DNA from 2 places in the Streptomyces sp. NPDC048659 genome. Region 2 is predicted to be linked to the other one. Evidence: riboswitches for the same ligand, from Rfam matches in the RefSeq annotation. Region 2 holds a riboswitch; the other holds the start of a gene.
What was found. A riboswitch is a leader RNA that binds a small molecule or an ion and turns the genes downstream of it on or off. The one in region 2 is predicted to bind S-adenosylmethionine.
Positions count from the first base shown of each region.

Region 1: another riboswitch for S-adenosylmethionine. It lies ahead of thrC (threonine synthase); the one in region 2 lies ahead of AB0C99_RS21860 (aminotransferase class V-fold PLP-dependent enzyme).

Region 1 covers NZ_JBEZHM010000053.1:3,802-13,987, forward strand. Annotated here, with positions in the region: gene AB0C99_RS30940 (hypothetical protein) at 1-640, shown strand, start outside; gene groL (chaperonin GroEL) at 745-2,367, opposite strand; gene AB0C99_RS30950 (cold-shock protein) at 2,734-2,940, opposite strand; gene AB0C99_RS30955 (MoaD/ThiS family protein) at 3,365-3,640, opposite strand; gene thrC (threonine synthase) at 3,656-4,966, opposite strand; SAM riboswitch class I at 4,960-5,104, opposite strand; gene AB0C99_RS30965 (glucosyl-3-phosphoglycerate synthase) at 5,226-6,167, shown strand; gene AB0C99_RS30970 (hypothetical protein) at 6,206-7,978, shown strand; gene AB0C99_RS30975 (trehalose-6-phosphate synthase) at 8,041-9,396, shown strand; gene otsB (trehalose-phosphatase) at 9,379-10,186, opposite strand, start outside.
Region 2 covers NZ_JBEZHM010000028.1:55,349-65,534, forward strand. Annotated here, with positions in the region: gene AB0C99_RS21825 (Ig-like domain-containing protein) at 1-1,198, shown strand, start outside; gene AB0C99_RS21830 (hypothetical protein) at 1,211-1,612, opposite strand; gene AB0C99_RS21835 (heme-copper oxidase subunit III) at 1,811-2,431, shown strand; gene AB0C99_RS21840 (c-type cytochrome) at 2,506-3,315, shown strand; gene AB0C99_RS21845 (Rieske 2Fe-2S domain-containing protein) at 3,312-4,364, shown strand; gene AB0C99_RS21850 (cytochrome bc complex cytochrome b subunit) at 4,361-5,986, shown strand; gene trpD (anthranilate phosphoribosyltransferase) at 6,116-7,180, shown strand; SAM riboswitch class IV at 7,264-7,380, shown strand; gene AB0C99_RS21860 (aminotransferase class V-fold PLP-dependent enzyme) at 7,564-8,961, shown strand; gene AB0C99_RS21865 (Lrp/AsnC ligand binding domain-containing protein) at 9,057-9,338, opposite strand; gene AB0C99_RS21870 (rhomboid family intramembrane serine protease) at 9,335-10,069, opposite strand.

The DNA.
Region 1 (10,186 bases), on a different contig from region 2:
GATCCAGGGCACGCTGGTCATGCCCCTCGACTCGCGCACCACGACCATGAGCTACTCGCTCCGGGCCGACGCGCGTCTCACCGTCTACGGCCAGCTCCGCTCCCCGTACGAGCGCTGGTCCGGCTCCTCGTCCCAGCAGACGGTGCTGCTGGAGCAGTCGCCCGACGGCCGCACCGGCTGGAAGCAGGTCGGCTCGACCGGCTTCTACTCCAGCGTCCGCTCCACCTTCGGCATCGCCGTGTGGAACAAGGGCGGCTGGTTCCGGCTGCGCCACCTGACCTCGGACCAGTACGCGGAGTCCGTCAGCACCCCGTTCCGGGTCTCCCGGATCGAGACCCGCGTGCTGAACGTCAACGCGGCCCCCGAGCCCGTCCGCAAGGGCGCGACGGTGACTGTCACGGGCACCCTCCAGCACAACGTGAGCGGCTGGAAGCCGCTGGCCTCGAAGCAGCTCCAGCTGCAGTTCCGGGCCAAGGGCACCTCGAAGTGGGTGACGGTCGCCAAGGGCAACACGGCGGCCAACGGAAACATCGCGCTGAAGCACAAGGCGACCGTGGACGGCGTGTACAACCTCGTCTACGTGGCCGACACGGCGCACTTCCAGTCCTCCGGCGTCGCGGACTACATCGACGTCCGCTGACCGGATCGGCCCGCACGACGACTGAAGGGCGGCACCCCCTGGGGGGTGCCGCCCTTCGGCGTTCAGCGATGGACTCGCCGATCCTCCGACTGACTACGGGAGGATCAGAAGTCCATGTCACCGCCGGGCATACCGCCACCGGCCGGCGCGGACGCCTTCTCCGGCTTGTCGGCGATGACGGCCTCGGTGGTGAGGAACAGCGCCGCGATGGAGGCGGCGTTCTGCAGCGCGGAGCGGGTGACCTTCGCCGGGTCGATGATGCCCTCGGCGATCATGTCGACGTACTCACCGGTCGCGGCGTTCAGGCCGTGGCCGACGGGGAGGTTGCGCACCTTCTCGACGACGACGCCGCCCTCGAGGCCACCGTTGACGGCGATCTGCTTGAGCGGGGCCTCCAGGGCCAGCTTGACGGCGTTGGCACCGGTGGCCTCGTCGCCGTCCAGCTCCAGCTTCTCGAAGACCGCGGAAGCCTGCAGCAGGGCGACGCCGCCACCGGCGACGATGCCCTCCTCGACGGCCGCCTTCGCGTTGCGAACGGCGTCCTCGATGCGGTGCTTGCGCTCCTTGAGCTCGACCTCGGTCGCGGCGCCGGCCTTGATGACGGCCACGCCGCCGGCCAGCTTCGCGAGGCGCTCCTGGAGCTTCTCGCGGTCGTAGTCCGAGTCGCTGTTCTCGATCTCGGCGCGGATCTGGTTCACGCGACCGGCGACCTGCTCGCTGTCACCGGCACCGTCGACGATGGTGGTCTCGTCCTTGGTGATGACGACCTTGCGGGCGCGGCCCAGCAGGTCGAGGCCCGCGTTCTCCAGCTTGAGGCCGACCTCCTCGGAGATGACCGTGCCGCCGGTGAGGATGGCGATGTCGTTCAGCATGGCCTTGCGACGGTCGCCGAAGCCCGGGGCCTTGACCGCGACGGACTTGAAGGTGCCGCGGATCTTGTTGACGACCAGGGTCGACAGGGCCTCGCCCTCGACGTCCTCGGCGATGATCAGCAGCGGCTTGCCCGACTGCATGACCTTCTCCAGGAGCGGGAGCAGGTCCTTCACGGAGGAGATCTTGGAGTTGACGATCAGGATGTACGGGTCATCCAGGGCCGCCTCCATGCGCTCCATGTCGGTCGCGAAGTACGCCGAGATGTAGCCCTTGTCGAAGCGCATGCCCTCGGTGAGCTCAAGCTCGAGCCCGAAGGTCTGCGACTCCTCGACGGTGATGACGCCTTCCTTGCCGACCTTGTCCATCGCCTCGGCGATGAGCTCGCCGATCTGGGTGTCGGCGGCGGAGATGGAGGCCGTGGAAGCGATCTGCTCCTTGGTCTCGACATCCTTCGCCTGCTCGAGGAGGGCGCCGGAGACGGCCTCGACGGCCTTCTCGATGCCGCGCTTGAGGGCCATCGGGTTGGCACCGGCGGCCACGTTGCGCAGGCCCTCGCGGACGAGCGCCTGGGCGAGGACGGTGGCGGTGGTCGTACCGTCGCCGGCGACGTCGTCCGTCTTCTTGGCGACTTCCTTGACCAGCTCGGCGCCGATCTTCTCGTACGGGTCCTCGAGCTCGATCTCCTTGGCGATGGAGACACCATCGTTGGTGATCGTGGGGGCGCCCCACTTCTTCTCGAGGACGACGTTGCGGCCCTTGGGGCCGAGGGTGACCTTGACGGCGTCAGCGAGCTGGTTCATGCCGCGCTCGAGACCGCGCCGGGCCTCCTCGTCGAACGCGATGATCTTGGCCATGTGAAGTGGTCCTCCCGGACATGGGGTGGATAACGCTCCTGGACCGTGCCGACGCCCGCGACGGACGGCCTGCGCACCCGGCGGTTCCTTGCCCCACCTGGCCGCGGACCTCGTCTGCCCGATCCTCGTAAGCACTCTCACCTTCAGAGTGCTAACGCCAATGATTAGCACTCGCCCCATGCGAGTGCAAGCGACTACCGAGGATCGGTCACACCGCGCGGCACACGCCCGGCGCGCGAGCCGGGCGCACGCGGCGGGCACGGCGGGCACCGCGGGCGCGGTGGGCGGACATGACGAGGGGCCCGTACCCGGATCCCGGGTACGGGCCCCTCGACGGAAGTGCGTCGGTGGCCGATCGCGCCGCGCTCAGGCGGTGGCGAGCTTGACCATGTCCGCCTGCGGACCCTTCTGGCCCTGCGAGATCTCGAACTCGACCCGCTGCCCTTCTTCAAGGGTGCGGTAGCCGTCCATCTGGATCGCGCTGTAGTGGACGAAAACATCCGCACCACCGTCGACCGCGATGAAGCCGTAGCCCTTCTCCGCGTTGAACCACTTGACGGTGCCCTGAGCCATGCCTAACTCCCCTATTACTGGCCCTTGCGCGGGACCCGCACTTCGCGGACCCGGGTCAGACCCTGCGCCGGAACGCGTCGACCGCCGCTGAATGTATCTGCCCAACTGCCCTCTGCAACAGGTCAATCCGACGAGAATTCTGGGCACCCCCGAAAGGGGAATTGGGGAGAATCCCTTGAATTCCGGGTCAAGTCGGGCCGGGCAAAGCGCGCAGAAGGTACACAAGGCACGGGCGCTTTGGCTGCTTCTTGTCGTGCGCGGGCGCATTCTCATATGCGGTCGGCATGAGCAGCGGAGGGGACTTCCCCAACTCTACCGCTTCCAACCATGCAGAATTGCCCCTTCCGCTTCTTAGCGCGGAAGGGGCAATTCAGGAAAGACGGGTACGGGTTCGGCCGGGCCCGGCCGGACCCGGTCGCCGGGCTCAGCCGCCGGCGACGGCCGGGATGATCGAGACGCCGGCGCCGTCCGGCGTGGCGGTCTCCAGGCCCTGCTCGAAGCGCACGTCGTCGTCGTTCACGTACACGTTGACGAAGCGGCGCAGCTTGCCCTGGTCGTCCAGGACGCGGGCGGCGATGCCCGCGTGGTTCTTCTCCAGGTCCGCGATGACCTCGGCGAGGGTCGCGCCCTCGGCCTTCACCTCGGACTCGCCGCCGGTGTAGGTGCGCAGGATGGTGGGGATGCGGACGTTCACTGCCATGGGTTCACGGACCTTTCAGTGGGCCAGGCCCGCGTCGCGGAACGCGTCCAGGCTCGGGCGGATGGTGGCGGTCGCCTGAGAGCTGTCGGCGACGGCGTCCAGGGTCTTGAGCCCGTCGCCGGTGTTGAGGACCACCGTCGTCAGCGCCGGGTCGATGAGGCCGTTCTCGACCAGCTTCCGGGTGACGCCGACGGTCACGCCGCCCGCCGTCTCGGCGAAGATGCCCTCGGTGCGGGCGAGGAGCTTGATGGCGTCGACGACCTGCTCGTCGTTCACGTCCTCCACGGCGCCGCCGGTGCGGCGGGCGATGTCGAGCACGTACGGGCCGTCGGCCGGGTTGCCGATGGCGAGCGACTTGGCGATGGTGTTCGGCTTCTGCGGGCGCACCACGTCGTGGCCGGCCTTGAAGGCGGCGGAGACCGGGGAGCAGCCCTCGGCCTGGGCGCCGAAGATCTTGTACGGCTTGTCCTCGACCAGGCCCAGCTTGATGAGCTCCTGGAGCCCCTTGTCGATCTTGGTGAGCTGGGAGCCGGAGGCGATCGGGATGACGAGCTGGTCCGGGATGACCCAGCCGAGCTGCTCGCAGATCTCGTACGCGAGCGTCTTGGAGCCCTCGCCGTAGTACGGGCGCAGGTTGACGTTGACGAAGCCCCAGCCCTCGCCCAGCGGGTCGCCGATGAGCTCCGAGCAGAAGCGGTTGACGTCGTCGTAGTTGCCCTCGATGGCGACGAGGTCGCCGCCGTAGACGCCGGCCATGACGACCTTGCCCTGCTCCAGGTCGTGCGGGATGAAGACGCAGGAGCGGAAGCCGGCGCGGGCGGCGGCGGCGCCGACGGCGCCGGCCAGGTTGCCGGTGGAGGAGCAGGAGAGGGTGGTGAAGCCGAAGGCGCGGGCGGCCTCGATGGCCTGGGCGACGACCCGGTCCTTGAAGGAGTGGGTCGGGTTGCCCGAGTCGTCCTTGACGAAGAGCTTTCCGGGCTCGACGCCGAGCTCGCGGGCCAGGTTGTCGGCCTTGACCAGCGGGGTCCAGCCGGGGTTCAGGTTGGGCTTCTCGGCGACGTCGGCCGGGACGGGCAGCAGCGGGGCGTAGCGCCAGATGCTGGCGGGTCCGGCCTCGATGCGCTTGCGCAGCTCCTCCGGGTCGCCGGCGGGCAGCTCGTACGCGACTTCGAGCGGGCCGAAACAGAGTTCGCAGGCGAAGATCGGGCCGAGCGGGAAGGATTCGCCGCATTCGCGGCAGGAGAGTCCGGAAGCGGGACCGAGGTCGACGGTGGTTCCGGGTGCGGCGGTCTGTACAGCCATGGAGGCGAGGCCCTTTCTCCTCATCTTTCCCATGACGAATTTTTCGTCATGAGACGGATTTGGCACCTTCCCTAGTCGGTGGCCTCGCTGGAGGACGAGTAACCGACTGGAGGGTTGCCGGGGCTTCAACGGGCCGTTTCCCTCTGCCCCTCTGGATGAGCGGTATTCGATTGTGAGACGCGGTCGGCACCCCGACATGCATCGGGGATCCGCGTTGTTCAAGACTGTAACCGAAGGCTGCGAAGGTGGAGACGGTCGTCCGATCCGCGAGATGGAGATCACGTTGCTGGAAGAGGTGGAGCGCTGGCTGGCCCGGCGGTCCTGGTCCGTTGCCGACCGCCCGCTGGAGCGCGTCCTGGCGGCCAAGCGCGGCACGAAGGTCAGCGTGGTGCTGCCCGCGCTGAACGAGGAGGCGACGGTCGGCGCGATCGTCTCGGTGATCCGCCGCGAGCTGATGACCGAGGCCGTTCCGCTGGTGGACGAGCTCGTGGTGATCGACTCGGGCTCCACGGACCGCACGGCGGAGGTCGCCGCGGCGGCGGGCGCGCGGGTGGTGGCGCGCGACGCGATCCTGCCCCGGATACCGGCGGTGCCCGGCAAGGGCGAGGTCCTGTGGCGGTCACTGATGGTGACGACGGGGGATGTGGTCTGCTTCGTGGACGCGGACCTCAGGGACTTCTCGGCGGACTTCGTCACCGGCATCGTCGGCCCTCTTCTCACCGACCCGGACGTGGACTTCGTGAAGGCGATGTACGACCGCCCGCTCGGCGACACCCCTGGTCAGGGCGGCCGGGTGACGGAGCTGGTGGCGCGCCCGCTGCTCAATCTGCACTGGCCGCAGCTGGCCGGCTTCGTCCAGCCGCTGGGCGGCGAGTACGCGGCCCGCCGCTCGCTGCTTGAGCGGCTGCCCTTCCCGGTCGGTTACGGAGTGGAGCTGGGCCTGCTGGTCGACGCCCTGCACACGGTGGGCCTGGACGCCCTCGCGCAGGTGGACGTGGGGGTGCGCAAGCACCGGCACCAGGACGGGCGGGCGCTGGGCCGGATGGCGGCGGCGATCTACCGGACGGCGCAGCTCCGGCTGTCCCGGGGGCATCTGGTGCGGCCCTGGCTGACCCAGTTCGAGCGCGGCGAGCGGGGTTTCGAGCCGCACACGTACCCGGTGGACACGGAGGAGCGCCCGCCGATGGCGGAGATCGCGGAGTACGCGCGGCGCCGCGTGGCGTAACTCCGAATAGTCATCATTTCTGCATAAATTCCCGTTTCATGCGATTGAGAGAAGAAACGGGAATTCTGCTGGCGGTCCTCGGCCTGCTGGCCGGGCCGCTCTCCCTCGCGGGAGCGGCCCCGGCCGCCGCCGACGTCGTCGAGCCCTTCGGCAAGCGGTACGAGGAATCCCTCTACGGCGACTTCCTCACCATCGGCAACACCGTCATCGGCTGCCCCACGGCCCCCGCGGACATGGCGGCGCGCTGCGCGACCGCCGCCTCCGGGCAGGGCGCGGACAACAACAACACCTTCGACATGGAGCGGATCGACACGGCCGGCATGAGCGCCGGCTTCGGCTCCAGCACGGGCCACGTGGTGATCCCGCCGGGCGCGAAGGTGGCGTACGCGCGCCTCTTCTGGGGCGGCAACGACGGCACGTACCGGGGCCCGAGCGGCGCCGCGCTGGCCCGCTGCGACATCTCCGGCGCCGACGTCGACCGCTCCCCCGGCGACCCGGCGACGACCGTCCCGAGGATCCGGGTCGGCACCGGCACGGGCACCGCCACCGGCACCCCGGTGACACCCGAGCACGTGGTCACCGACCCGGCGGACACCCACGGCCCGCACTACTACACGGGCGAGGCGGACGTGACCGCCGCGTTCACCGCCGCCGCCGGCGACACCCCGGTCGCCGTCGGCGGGATCTGGGCGCCCAGCGGGCGCGGCTGCGTGGCCGGCTGGTCGCTGACCCTGGTCTACGCGTACCCGGCCCCGGACCCGAAGCACGCGCCCGACCGGCGCGCCGTCTATGTCTACGGCGGCCACGTCCTCCAGCGCTCCAGCTCGCCGGCCACCACCGTCACCGTCGACGGCTTCTACCGCTCGACCGGAAAGGCGCGGGCCAGCGTCACCGCGTACGAGGGCGACTGGAACACCCCCGGCGACCGCTTCCTCGTCGACGGGCACAACGTCACCGAGCCGCACACCGGCAGCACCACGAACTTCTTCGTCAGCGCGAGCGACGGGGCCGTGAACCCGAAGCTCGTCAACAACCTGAGCATCGACGCCGAGGCGTTCGCGCTGCCCGCCGGCGCGATCCCTGCCGGCGCCACCTCCGCCGACCTCACCTTCACCACCAGCGGCGACACCTACGTGCCCTCCGCGCTCGCCCTGTCGGTGCCGGTGCCGGACCTGAAGGTCACCAAGACCGCGCGCCCGAAGACGGTGAAGCCGGGCGACACCGTCACGTACACGGTGACGGCGGAGAACATCAGCAAGCTCGACTATCCGAACGCGCGCTTCAGCGACGATCTCACCGGAAACCTCGACGACGCCGCCTATCAGGGCGATGTGCGGGCGGACCTCGGCACGGTCGACTACACCGCCCCGAAGATCACGTACCGGGGCACCGTCCCGGCCGGGAAGAAGGCGACCGTCACGTACTCGGTGAAGGTCTTCGACCCGGTGCGCGGCGACGGGAAGCTCGCGAACAGCGTGGCCGTGGAGTCGCCGCGCTCCAACTGCGACGACACCAGCACGGACCCCGCCTGCGCGACGGCCCCGCTGGTCCAGCGCCCGCCGGGCCGCCCGACCCCGACCCCGACCCCGAGCCCGACCCACGCGTCCCCCCACCCGACGCCGACCGCCTCGAAGCCCGTCCCGCCCGCCCACCACACCCCGCCCGCCCCGCACCCCGGCGCGCACGGCGGCACGATGGCGGAGACCGGCGCGAGCGGCGAGCGGCTGTGGCTGCTGGGCGCGCTGGGCCTGGCGCTGGCGGCGACCGGACTGGTCGCGCGGGCGGCGGTACGGGGCCGCAGGGAGCACTGAACCGGCCCGCCCGTCCGGAATCCGCACGTTTGAGCGTGTACCGGACGGGCTAGGTTCGCCCCATGGCTACCGTCCTCGTGGCATCGAACCGCGGCCCGGTCTCGTACACCGTGCGTGACGACGGCTCCCTGGACACCCGGCGCGGCGGCGGCGGGCTCGTCGCGGGCCTCGGCGCCGTCGCCTCGGAGGGCGGCCTGTGGGTGTGCGCCGCCCTCGGCGACGGCGACCGCGAGGCCGTCCGCCGGGGCGTCGCCGAACCGGGTGTGCGGATGCTCGACATCGACCCGGAGGTGTACGCCGACGCGTACAACGGCATCGCGAACTCGGTGCTGTGGTTCCTCCACCACCACCTGTACGACATCCCGCGCGAGCCCGTCTTCGACGCGGACTTCCGCCGCCGCTGGGCGTCCTACCGCGCGTACAACCGGGCCTTCGCCGAGGCCCTCGCGCAGGCGGCGGACCCCGGCGCGGCGGTCCTCGTCCAGGACTACCACCTGGCGCTGGTGCCCGGGCTGCTCCGCGCGCTCCGCCCCGACCTGCGGATCGCCCACTTCACCCACACCCCGTGGGCGGCGCCCGGCTATCTGGCGATGCTCCCGGACGACGTCCACCGCGAGCTCGTGGCGGGCATGTCGGGCGCGGACGAGCTGGGCTTCCACACCCGCGCCTGGGCCGACGCCTTCCTGGCCGACCCGTTCGTGACGCGGGCCCCCCGGGTGGCCACGTACCCGCTTGGTGTCGACGCCGACGACCTGCGCGCGCTGGCGCACCGCCCGGAGGTCGACGCGCGCCTGGCCGAGCTGCGCGCCGAGACGGGCGGCCGGAAGACGATCGTCCGGGTGGATCGCACCGAGCTCTCCAAGAACATCCCGCGCGGCCTGCTCGCCTACCGCGAGCTCCTCGCCGCCCGCCCCGAGTGGCGCGGCCGGGTCGTCCACCTGGCCTCCGCCTACCCCTCCCGCCAGGACCTGGAGGTCTACCGCGCGTACACCGCCTCGGTGACCGCGCTGGCCGAGGCGGTCAACGAGGAGTACGGCACCCCCGACTGGCAGCCCGTCCTGGTCTCCGTCCAGGACGACTTCACCCGCTCCCTCGCCGCCTACCGGCTCGCCGACGTGGCCCTGGTCAACCCGGTCCGCGACGGCATGAACCTGGTCGCCAAGGAGATCCCGGTCGTCTCCGACGAGGGCTGCGCCCTGGTCCTGTCCCGCGAGGCGGGCGCCTACGAGGAGCTCCGCGAGGCCGCCCTCACCGTCAACCCGTACGACGTGACGGCCACCGCCGACGCCCTCCACCAGGCCCTGTCGATGCCCGCCCCGGAGCGCGCGGAACGCACCAAGCACCTGGCGACGGCGGCGACGGCCCTGCCGCCGCGCGCCTGGTTCCTGGCCCAGCTCGCCTCACTGCGCGAGGGCTGACCCCAGGCCCTCCAGCAGCCCCACCACCCCCGCCGGCCCCCGCACCGTGAGGTCGGCGCGGTCGGCGAGCTCCGGGACGGACTCGGTGGCGGAGGAGGAGCAGACGAGGAGGCCGGGGACGCCGTCCCAGCGGAGCTTCTCCACCGCCGCGAACGCGGGCAGGTCGCCCAGGTCGTCGCCCGCGTACAGGACGCACCCGGCGCCCAGTTCGCGTACGTAGTCGGCGAGGGCGACGCCCTTGTCCATGCCCGGCGGGCGGAGCTCCAGGACCATCCGGCCCGGTTCGAGGACCAGGCCGTGGTGGGTGGCCAGGTCGCCCAGCGGGCCCCTCAGGGCCTCGAAGGCGCCCTGCGGGTCGACGGCGCGCCGGGTGTGCACGGCGACCGCCCGGCCCTTCTCCTCGATCCAGGTGCCCGGCCAGGCCCCGATCCGGTCCAGGAAGCCGGGGAGCTCGGCGCGGACCGAGGCGACGCCCGGGTGCGGGGCGGCGGCGTGCACGGTGCCGGTGACGGCGTCCCAGCGCTCGGCGCCGTAGTGGCCGAGGACCACGAGGTGCTCCAGGCCCGGGACACCCGCGAAGCCGCCGTAGCGGACCGCGACGCCGGCCGGGCGGCCGGTCACCACGGCGACGGCCGCCACCCGGGGCGCGAGGGCGGCCAGGGCGGGCACGGCGCCGGGGTGGGCGCGGGCCCGCTCGGGGTCCGGGACGATCTCGGCGAGCGTCCCGTCGAAGTCCAGGGCGACGACGGCCTTCTCGGGCCGCGCGAGGAAGGCGGCGAGGCCGTCGCGG
Region 2 (10,186 bases):
CACCGCGGGCGCCACCGCGTGCGCCGGCTCGGGCGCCCATCCGCTGTCGGCGAAGCCCTACGACGCGGCGGACGAGATCGCGACCAACACCCCCGCCGGGGGCAAGAAGGCCGACCCCGAGAAGCCGCTGGAGATCACCGCCAAGGACGACGAGGGCCGGATCACCGACGTGACCGCCCTGGACGACTCCGGCCACCACCTGGCCGGCGAGCTCACCGCGGACGGGCGCAGATGGCGCTCCACGGCCGCGCTGGCGGCCGGCGCCCGCTACACGGTCCAGGTGGCCACCGAGGACGGCGACGGCGCTCCTGGGGCCCGTACGTTCACTTTCGAGACGGCTCCGGCCAAACGGGCCCTGACCGTCGAATTCGGGCCGGAGGCGGGCACCTACGGCGTCGGGCAGCCGATCACCGCCGATCTCAGCGTCCCGGTCAAGGACAAGGCGGCCCGCGCGGTCGTCGAACGGGCCCTCAAGGTCCGCTCCACGCCCTCCGTGGACGGCTCCTGGTACTGGGTGGACGACAAGAAGCTGCACTTCCGCCCCAAGGAGTACTGGCCCACCGGCGCCGTGGTCACCGCCACCGGCAACCTGGACGGGCTCAAGGTCGGCGACAAGCTCTACGGCGGCGCCTCCAAGCCGCTGAAGCTCACCATCGGCGACCGGATCGAGGCGGTCGCGGACGCCGACTCGCACTACATGACGGTGCGGCGCAACGGAGAAGTGATCAACACCATTCCGGTGACCACCGGAAAACCGGGCTACTCCACCCGAAACGGGATCAAAGTGGTGCTCGGTAAGGAGTACTACGTCCGGATGCGGGGGACCAGCATCGGCATCTCGGAGGGCAGCTCCGACTCGTACGACCTGCCGGTCTACTACGCGACCCGGGTCACCTGGAGCGGCGAGTACGTGCACGCCGCCCCGTGGTCCGTGGGCTCCCAGGGTGTCGAGAACGTCAGCCACGGCTGCGTCGGCATGTCCACCGGGAACGCCGCCTGGTTCTACGAGAACGTCCGTCCGGGTGACATCGTCCGCGTCGTCAACAGCGAGGGCGAGATGATGGACCCGTTCGGCAACGGCTTCGGCGACTGGAACCTGGACTGGGACAAGTGGCGCAAGGGCAGCGCCCTGGTGGCGGACTCCGCGGATCCGGCCGCCACCATGGACGCCAAGGCCCGGCTCAGGCCCTCCCTGTAGGGCCGAGGGCCCTCAGGCGCCGACGGCGAGCCGCGTGCGCAGCAGGGCGGCCAGGGACGCCGCGAACCCGACCGGTTCCACCGGAAGGGTGACCGCGGCGTCCGCGCGGCTCCAGGTGGCCAGCCAGGCGTCCTGGGGGCGCCCGATCAGCAGCAGCACGGGCGGGCAGCGGAAGACCTCGTCCTTGATCTGCCGGCACACCCCCATGCCGCCCGCCGGGACCGCCTCGCCGTCCAGCACGCACACGTCGATCCCGCCCTGGTCCAGGGCCGTCAACAGGGCGGGCAGCGTCGCGCACTCGACGAACTCGACCGGGGGAACATCGGCCGCCGGCCTGCGGCCCGCCGCCAGGCGGACCTGCGCGCGGGTGTTCGCGTCGTCGCTGTAGACCAGGACCGTGGCGCTCGACTGCATCGTTCCTCCGTGAAGGTGGCGTGAGGGTGGTCGGTCGTTGCGCGGATGCTACTCCGCTCCACACCCCGTCAACACCCGTTCAACACCTGTTCGAAGGGTGCCGGAAGGCGCTTCCGATGGGCCGTTCGGGCTGGACACGCGCCCCGGACACTCCGAACGGCACCCCCCGGAGTGAGGGCGGGATAAGCGACCGACATAATGTCGGTCGTGGCGACAGTAACGACAGTAGAAACCGGGCACGCGCACCCGTCGGTCAATCGACCGAACCTCACCAGCGTCGGAACCATCATCTGGTTGAGCTCCGAGCTGATGTTCTTCGCGGCCCTCTTCGCGATGTACTTCACCCTGCGATCCGTGATGGGCGCCGAGTACTGGGCGGAAAAGGCTTCGGCCTTGAACCTCCCGTTCTCGGCGACGAACACCACGATCCTGGTGCTCTCCTCACTCACCTGCCAGCTCGGCGTCTTCGCCGCGGAGCGGGGCGACGTGAAGAAGCTCCGGTCGTGGTTCATCATCACGTTCGTGATGGGCGCGATCTTCATCGGCGGCCAGGTCTTCGAGTACACCGAGCTGGTCAAGGAAGAGGGACTCTCCCTCTCCTCCGACCCGTACGGCACGGTGTTCTACCTGACCACCGGCTTCCACGGCCTGCACGTGACGGGCGGTCTCATCGCCTTCCTGCTGGTCCTGGGCCGGACGTACGCCGCCAAGAGGTTCACCCACGAGCAGGCAACCGCCGCCATCGTCGTGTCCTACTACTGGCACTTCGTCGATGTCGTCTGGATCGGCCTCTTCGCCACGATCTACTTGATCAAGTAATCGGGCTCCGCCGCTCCCGGCGGGCCACACATCCAGCAAGATCGACGCAGAAGATCCTGACACCGGGGTAATCCGTGAAAAAGCTCTCCGCACGACGACGCCATCCGCTGGCGGCGGTCGTCGTCCTACTCCTCGCGCTGGCGGCAACCGGGGGGCTGTACGCCGCCTTCGCGCCCGCGGGCACGGCGAAGGCCGATGAAACCGCCCAGTCCCTCGCCATCGAGGAGGGCAAGAAGCTCTACGCCGTCGGCTGCGCCAGCTGCCACGGGACCGGCGGTCAGGGCACCTCCGACGGCCCGTCCCTGGTCGGCGTGGGCTCGGCGGCCGTGGACTTCCAGGTCGGCACGGGCCGTATGCCGGCCCAGCAGCCGGGCGCCCAGGTCCCGAAGAAGAAGGTCATCTACACGCAGGCCGAGATCGACCAGCTCGCGGCGTACGTGGCCTCCCTCGGCGCCGGCCCGATCATTCCGACCGAGGGCCAGTACAGCCCCGAGGGCGCCGACATCGCCAAGGGCGGCGAGCTGTTCCGCTCCAACTGCGCCCAGTGCCACAACTTCACCGGCGAGGGTGGCGCGCTGACCTACGGCAAGTACGCCCCGAGCCTCGAAGGCGTCAGCCCGAAGCACCTCTACGAAGCCATGCAGACCGGCCCGCAGAGCATGCCCTCCTTCCCCGACACGACCATGCCGGAGAAGCAGAAGAAGGACATCATCGCCTACGTCCAGGCCGTCAACAGCGACGAAGCCGACAACCCGGGCGGCCTCAAGCTCGGTGGCCTCGGCCCCGTCAGCGAGGGCCTGTTCGCGTGGATCTTCGGTCTGGGCGCGCTGATCGCAGTTGCCATCTGGGTCGCGGCCCACACCGCTAAGGCCAAGAAGTCATGAGTACCCAAGAGAATCCAGAAGAGAACCTGCCGTCCGAGCAGGACACCGCGCACGGCGCGGTGAAGGTCGCCGACGACCCGTTCGCCGACCCGGGCCTCCCGCCCCACAAGCCGCGCATCCAGGACATCGACGAGCGGGCCGCCAAGCGGTCCGAGCGTGCGGTCGCCTTCATGTTCACGCTGTCGATGCTGGCCACGGTCGGCTTCATCGCCGCGTACGTGATCTTCCCGGTGGACAAGATCGTGTACATCTGGCCCTTCGGCCGGGTGTCCGCGCTCAACTTCTCCCTGGGTCTGACCCTCGGTGCGGCCCTGTTCTTCATCGGCGCGGGCGCGGTCCACTGGGCCCGCACCCTGATGTCCGACGTCGAGGTCGCCGACGAGCGTCACCCGATGGCGGCCACGCCCGAGGTCAAGGCCAAGGTCATGGCGGACTTCGCGGCCGGTGCCGCCGAGTCCGGCTTCGGCCGCCGCAAGCTGATCCGCAACACGCTGTTCGGCGCGCTGGCCATGGTCCCGCTCTCCGGCATCGTGCTGCTGCGTGACATGGGCCCGCTGCCCGAGAAGAAGCTCCGCTCCACCCTGTGGGCCAAGGGCAAGCTGCTCGTCAACATGAACACGCACGAGCCGCTGCGTCCCGAGGACGTCGCGGTCGGTTCGCTGACCTTCGCGATGCCCGAGGGCCTCTCGGAGCACGACGAGAACTTCCAGACCGAGATCGCCAAGGCCGCCCTGATGATCGTCCGCATCCAGCCGGACGACATCAAGGACAAGCGCGAGCTCGAGTGGTCGCACGAGGGCATCGTCGCCTTCTCGAAGATCTGCACCCACGTCGGCTGCCCGATCTCGCTGTACGAGCAGCAGACGCACCACGTGCTCTGCCCGTGCCACCAGTCCACCTTCGACCTGTCCGACGGCGCCCGTGTCATCTTCGGCCCGGCCGGCCACGCCCTTCCGCAGCTGCGGATCGGCGTGAACGACAAGGGCTTCCTTGAGGCGCACGGCGACTTCGATGAGCCCGTCGGTCCCGCCTTCTGGGAGCGCGGATGAGCACTGTGACCAATACGCAGAAGAAGGCGCCCGCGGGTGAGCGGGTCGCCGACTGGGCCGACAGCCGGCTGGGGATCTACACGCTGGCCAAGGCCAACATGCGGAAGATCTTCCCGGACCACTGGTCCTTCATGCTGGGCGAGGTCTGCCTCTACAGCTTCCTCATCATCATCCTGACGGGCGTCTATCTGACGATGTTCTTCCACCCGTCGATGAACGAGGTGGAGTACGTCGGACCGTACGTCCCGCTCCAGGGACAGCTGATGTCCGAGGCGTTCAACTCGACCATGCACATCTCGTTCGAGGTGCGCGGTGGTCTGCTCATCCGGCAGATCCACCACTGGGCGGCGCTGATCTTCCTCGCGGCCATGTTCGTGCACATGATGCGCGTGTTCTTCACGGGCGCGTTCCGCAAGCCGCGTGAGATCAACTGGCTGTTCGGCTTCCTGCTGTTCTTCCTGGGCATGTTCACCGGCTTCACCGGTTACTCGCTCCCGGACGACCTGCTCTCCGGCACCGGTGTCCGCTTCATGCAGGGCGCGATCCTGTCCGTGCCGGTCGTCGGCACGTACCTGTCGATGTTCCTGTTCGGCGGGGAGTTCCCCGGCGGCGACTTCGTGGCCCGGTTCTACTCGGCGCACGTGCTGCTGCTGCCCGGCATCATGCTGGGCCTCGTGGTCGCGCACCTCATCCTGGTGTTCGTCCACAAGCACACGCACTTCGAGGGCCCCGGCCGCACGAACAAGAACGTCGTGGGCATGCCGCTGCTGCCCGTGTACATGGCGAAGGCCGGAGGCTTCTTCTTCCTGGTCTTCGGCGTCATCGCGGTCATCGCGGCGATCGCCTCGATCAACCCGATCTGGGCCCTCGGCCCGTACCGCCCGGACCAGGTGTCCACCGGCGCCCAGCCCGACTGGTACATGGGCTTCGCCGAGGGTCTGATCCGTGTCATGCCGGGCTGGGAGATCAACCTGTGGGGCCACACGCTGGTCCTCGGCGTGATGATCCCGCTGGCGATCTTCCCGGCGGTGCTCGGCGCCATCGCGGTCTACCCGTTCATCGAGTCCTGGATCACCGGCGACAAGCGCGAGCACCACATTGCGCAGCGCCCGCGCAACGCTCCGACGCGCACCGGCTTCGGTGTCGCCTGGATCACCGCGTACATGATCATGCTCGTCGGTGGCGGCAACGACCTCTGGGCCACGCACTTCCACCTGTCGATCAACTCGATCACCTGGTTCGTCCGGATCTTCTTCTTCCTCGGACCGGTCATCGCGTTCATCGTCACCAAGCGGATCTGCCTCGGCCTGCAGCGCCGGGACAAGGACAAGGTGCTGCACGGGCGCGAGTCCGGCATCATCAAGCGCCTGCCGCACGGTGAGTTCGTCGAGGTCCACCAGCCGCTCAGCCAGGGTGAGCTGCACAAGCTCACCGCGCACGAGCAGTACGCGCCGGCGGAGCTGCCGCCGGCCGTCGACGAGAACGGCGTGGAGCGCAAGGTCGGCGCCATGGAGAAGCTCCGGGTCAAGCTCAACAAGGGCTACTACGGCGGCGACAACCAGGTCGCCAAGCCCACCGCCGAGGAGTACAAGGAGATCACGAGCGGCCACGGCCACCACTGATCACCACTGACCTCCTGACGTAGGTCGCCACGGCGAGAGCCCCGTCCATTCGATGGACGGGGCTCTTTGCCGTGCCCGGGGCTCGATAGGGTGGGGCGGCATCCACTTCGCTGATCACCAGGAGCTGCCATGAGCGCTGCGACCCCCGCTGGAGGACTCGACTCGGCGGGCCGCTCCTGGCCCGCCGTCCTGGACGGGCTGCTGAACGGCCGGGACCAGAGCGCGGAGGACACCGCCTGGGCCATGGACCGGATCCTGCGGGGCGAGGCCACCGACGCCCAGATCGCCGGCTTCGTCGTCGCCTTGCGCGCCAAGGGCGAGACCGTCGACGAGATCACCGGTCTCGTCCGCACCATGTACGAGCACGCCAACACCATCGAGGTGCCCGGCCCGTCCGTGGACATCGTCGGCACCGGCGGCGACGGCGCCAAGACCGTCAACATCTCCACCATGTCCGCGATCGTGGTGGCCGGCACCGGCGCCAAGGTCGTCAAGCACGGCAACCGGGCCGCCTCCAGCGCCAGCGGCGCCTCCGACGTCCTGGAGAAGCTCGGCGTCAACCTGGAGCTCACCCCGCGCCGGGTGGCCGAGGTCGCCGAGGAGGCGGGCATCACCTTCTGCTTCGCCGTGAAGTTCCACCCGGCGCTGCGGCACGTGGCGATGGCCCGCAAGGAGCTGGGCATCCGCACGGTCTTCAACTTCCTCGGGCCGCTCACCAACCCGGCCCGGGTGCGGGCCCAGGCGACCGGCGTGGCCGACCCCCGGATGGCCCCGATCGTCGCCGGGGTGCTCGCCGAGCGCGGCTCCTCGGCGCTGGTCTTCCGCGGCGACGACGGGCTGGACGAGCTGACCACCACGGCCACCTCCCGGGTCTGGACCGTCCGGGACGGCGCCGTCCGCGAGGAGTCCTTCGACCCGCGCGACGTGGGCATCGACATCGTCCCCGTGGAGGCGCTGCGCGGCGCCGACGCCTCGTACAACGCCGACGTGGCCCGCCGCCTGCTGGCCGGCGAGACGGGACCGGTCCGCGACGCGGTGCTGCTCAACTCGGCGGCGGCGCTCACCGCCCTCGCCCCCGGCACCGGCACCCTCGCGGAGCAGCTGTCCGCCGGCATCGCCCGGGCGGCCGAGTCCATCGACTCCGGCGCCGCCCGGCGCGCCCTGGAGCGCTGGATCACCGTCAGCAACGCCTGACCCGTGCCACCACCACGCGACCCCGTTCCGAATGCCGGGACGGGGTTGCGTCGTCGTGATCGACTGGCATAGGTTCTGTGACAGGTCATGAGTGACAGCGAAAAAGCCCCGGCTCGCTGTCCGGCAACCCTCCGTCCGTGGCGGGGTGCCCCGGGTGAAGACCAGGCCGTACGTGCAGAAGCCTGCGGCAAGCGCGGACCCCTGCGCAGAACCCTGGGGTCCTTGGTCCTCTAGGGAGCGTTGTCTCGTGAGCAAGCGAATGCGTTAGGGCCTCCGGCCCTCTTCTCCACCTCTCTCACCCGTACGCGGCACCCCCTTCCTCGCGCTGCCCTGCGGGCCCCTTCACGCCTTTTCGCGCCCCTTTTCTGCCGGGAGATACCGTCATGTCCGCACGCCCGAACGCCGCCGTCTCCGCCCCCGCCGCCTCCGGCGAGTCCGCCGACCCCTGCTGCGCCGCCCCGCTGCCGGTCCTCGGCCGGGACGTCACCGTCCCGCTCGTCACCGGCGGCGAGGTCACCTACGCGGCGCTCGACTACGCCGCCAGCGCCCCGGCCCTCCAGCGCGTGTGGGACGACGTCGCCGCGTACGCCCCCTACTACGGCAGCGTCCACCGCGGCGCCGGCTACCTCTCCCAGCTCTCCACCGACCTCTTCGAGAACAGCCGCGCCACCGTCGCCGAGTTCCTCGACTGCCGCGCCGACGATCAGGTCGTCTTCACCCGCTCCACCACCGACTCGCTCAACCTGCTCGCCCAGGTGATCCCCGCCGGCTGCGAGGTCTTCGTCTTCGAGACCGAGCACCACGCCTCGCTGCTGCCCTGGCGCGACGCCCGGGTGACCTACCTGAACGCCCCGCGCACCCCGCGCGAGGCCGTCGAGACCCTGGAGCGCGCCCTCGCCGGCCGCGACCCCTACGGCCCCGCCCTGGTCTGCGTCACCGGCGCCTCCAACGTCACCGGCGAGCTGTGGCCGGTGAGGGAGCTGGCCGCCGCCGCCCACGCGCACGGCGCCCGGATCGTCCTCGACGCCGCCCAGCTCGCCCCCCACCACCCCGTCTCCGTCCAGGAGCTGGACGTCGACTGGGTCGCCTTCTCCGGGCACAAGCTGTACGCGCCGTTCGGCTCCGGCGTCCTCGCCGGCCGCGCCGACTGGCTGCGCGACGCCGAGCCCTACCTCGCGGGCGGCGGCGCCTCCCGCAAGGTGGCCCGCCGGGCCGACGGCGGGGTGGACGTGGAGTGGCACGCCACCGCGGCCCGGCACGAGGCGGGCTCGCCCAACGTCATCGGCGTCTACTCCATCGCCTCCGCCTGCAAGGCCCTCACCGAGGCCGGCTTCGGCGAGCTCGTCGCCCGCGAACGGCACCTGATCGCCACCGTCCGCGAGGGCCTGGCCGAGGTGCCCGAGGTACGGGTGCTCTCCCTCTTCGGCGACGACGCCCCGCGCGTCGGCGTCATCTCCTTCGTCGTCGACGGCTGGAACAGCTCCCACTTCGCCGCCGCGCTCTCCGCCGAGTACGGCATCGGCGTCCGCGACGGCCTGTTCTGCGCCCACCCGCTGGTGCGCACCCTGCTCGGCAGCGACCCGCAGGACCCGGGCGAGTGCGGCGCCCCGGAGGCCGCCCCCGGCGAGCGCTCTCTGAACGCCATCCGGGTCAGCTTCGGCGCGGGCACGCCCGACGAGCATGTGGAGCGGTTCGTCGGCGCGGTCAAGGAGCTGGTGCGCGAGGGCGCCCAGTGGAAGTACCGCACCGAGGACGGCCGCTGCGTGCCCGACCGCGGCTGAGTTCCCATCCCCCGTACGAGTGAAGACGGGTGAAGCCGGCCTCCCGCGGGGGAGAGGCCGGCTTCACCGTGTGTGCCCGTGTGTCTGCCGCGGGCTCAGGACTCCAGGCCGATGGCGAACGCCGCGTCCAGGTCGTGCTGGGAGTAGGCGCGGAAGGCCACGTGGGTGTCGGTGCCCTCGACACCCGGGATCTTGCTGATCTTCCCGGGGATGACGTCGGCCAGGTCGTCGTGGCGCGGCACCCGGACCATGGCGATCAGGTCGTAGGTCCCCGTCACCGAGAAGACCTCGCTGACGCAGTCGATCGCGGCGATCGACTCGGCGATCTCGGGAATGCGGTCCACGCTGGTCTTGATGAGCACGATCGCGGTGATCACGGCTGGCTTTCTCCCTCGGTGGCCGCGGCTGGTGGCTTCACTTTAACGCCACCCCTGTACCGGGCCCACGCGTAGAGGAAGCCGGCGGCGAAGCCCACGACGTGTGCGAGGTACGCCACCCCCGGCCCCGCCCCGACCGAGCCGGCCGCCAGCCACTGGAGCACGAACCAGAAGACGAGCACGATCCAGGCGGGGAAGCGCAGCGGCAGGAAGAAGAGGAAGGGGAACAGGCTCGTCACCCGCGAGCGCGGGAAGAGGTAGAGGAAGGCCCCGAGCACCCCCGAGATCGCCCCCGAGGCCCCCACCAGGGTCTGCTCGTTGTCGGCGTGCGCCACCGCGTACCCCACCAGCGCCAGATAGCCGCAGCCCAGATAGAACAGGGCGAACGCGGCCGGCCCCATCCGCTCCTCGGCCATCGCGCCGAAGACGTACAGGAACAGCATGTTCCCCAGCAGGTGCAGCCAGCTCCCGTGCACGAAGAGCGCGGTCAGCGGGGTGAGCAGGGTGCCGGGCCGCCCGCTCGTCAGTTCGGCCGGGATCACCCCCCAGCGCTCGAAGTACGCGCTCTGCGCCGCGAGCAGCCCGTCGCCGGTGCCGTATCCCGGGTTGAGTCCCGACACCGGACTGAGCGCGAAGAGCCCCACGCACAGCGCGATCAGGCCGTACGTCACGGTCGGCCCGGTCCGGGTCCCCTGCCACGCGCCGCGGGCCGCGCCCCGCCAGTCGATCATGGACAGATCATGGCGTACCGGGCCCGAACTGGACAGAGTGCCTCGCCGTGACACGGGGTACCCGGGAGGCCGTAGGGTAACGGGCAGATTCCGCAGTCCGACGGCGCACCGCGGTCC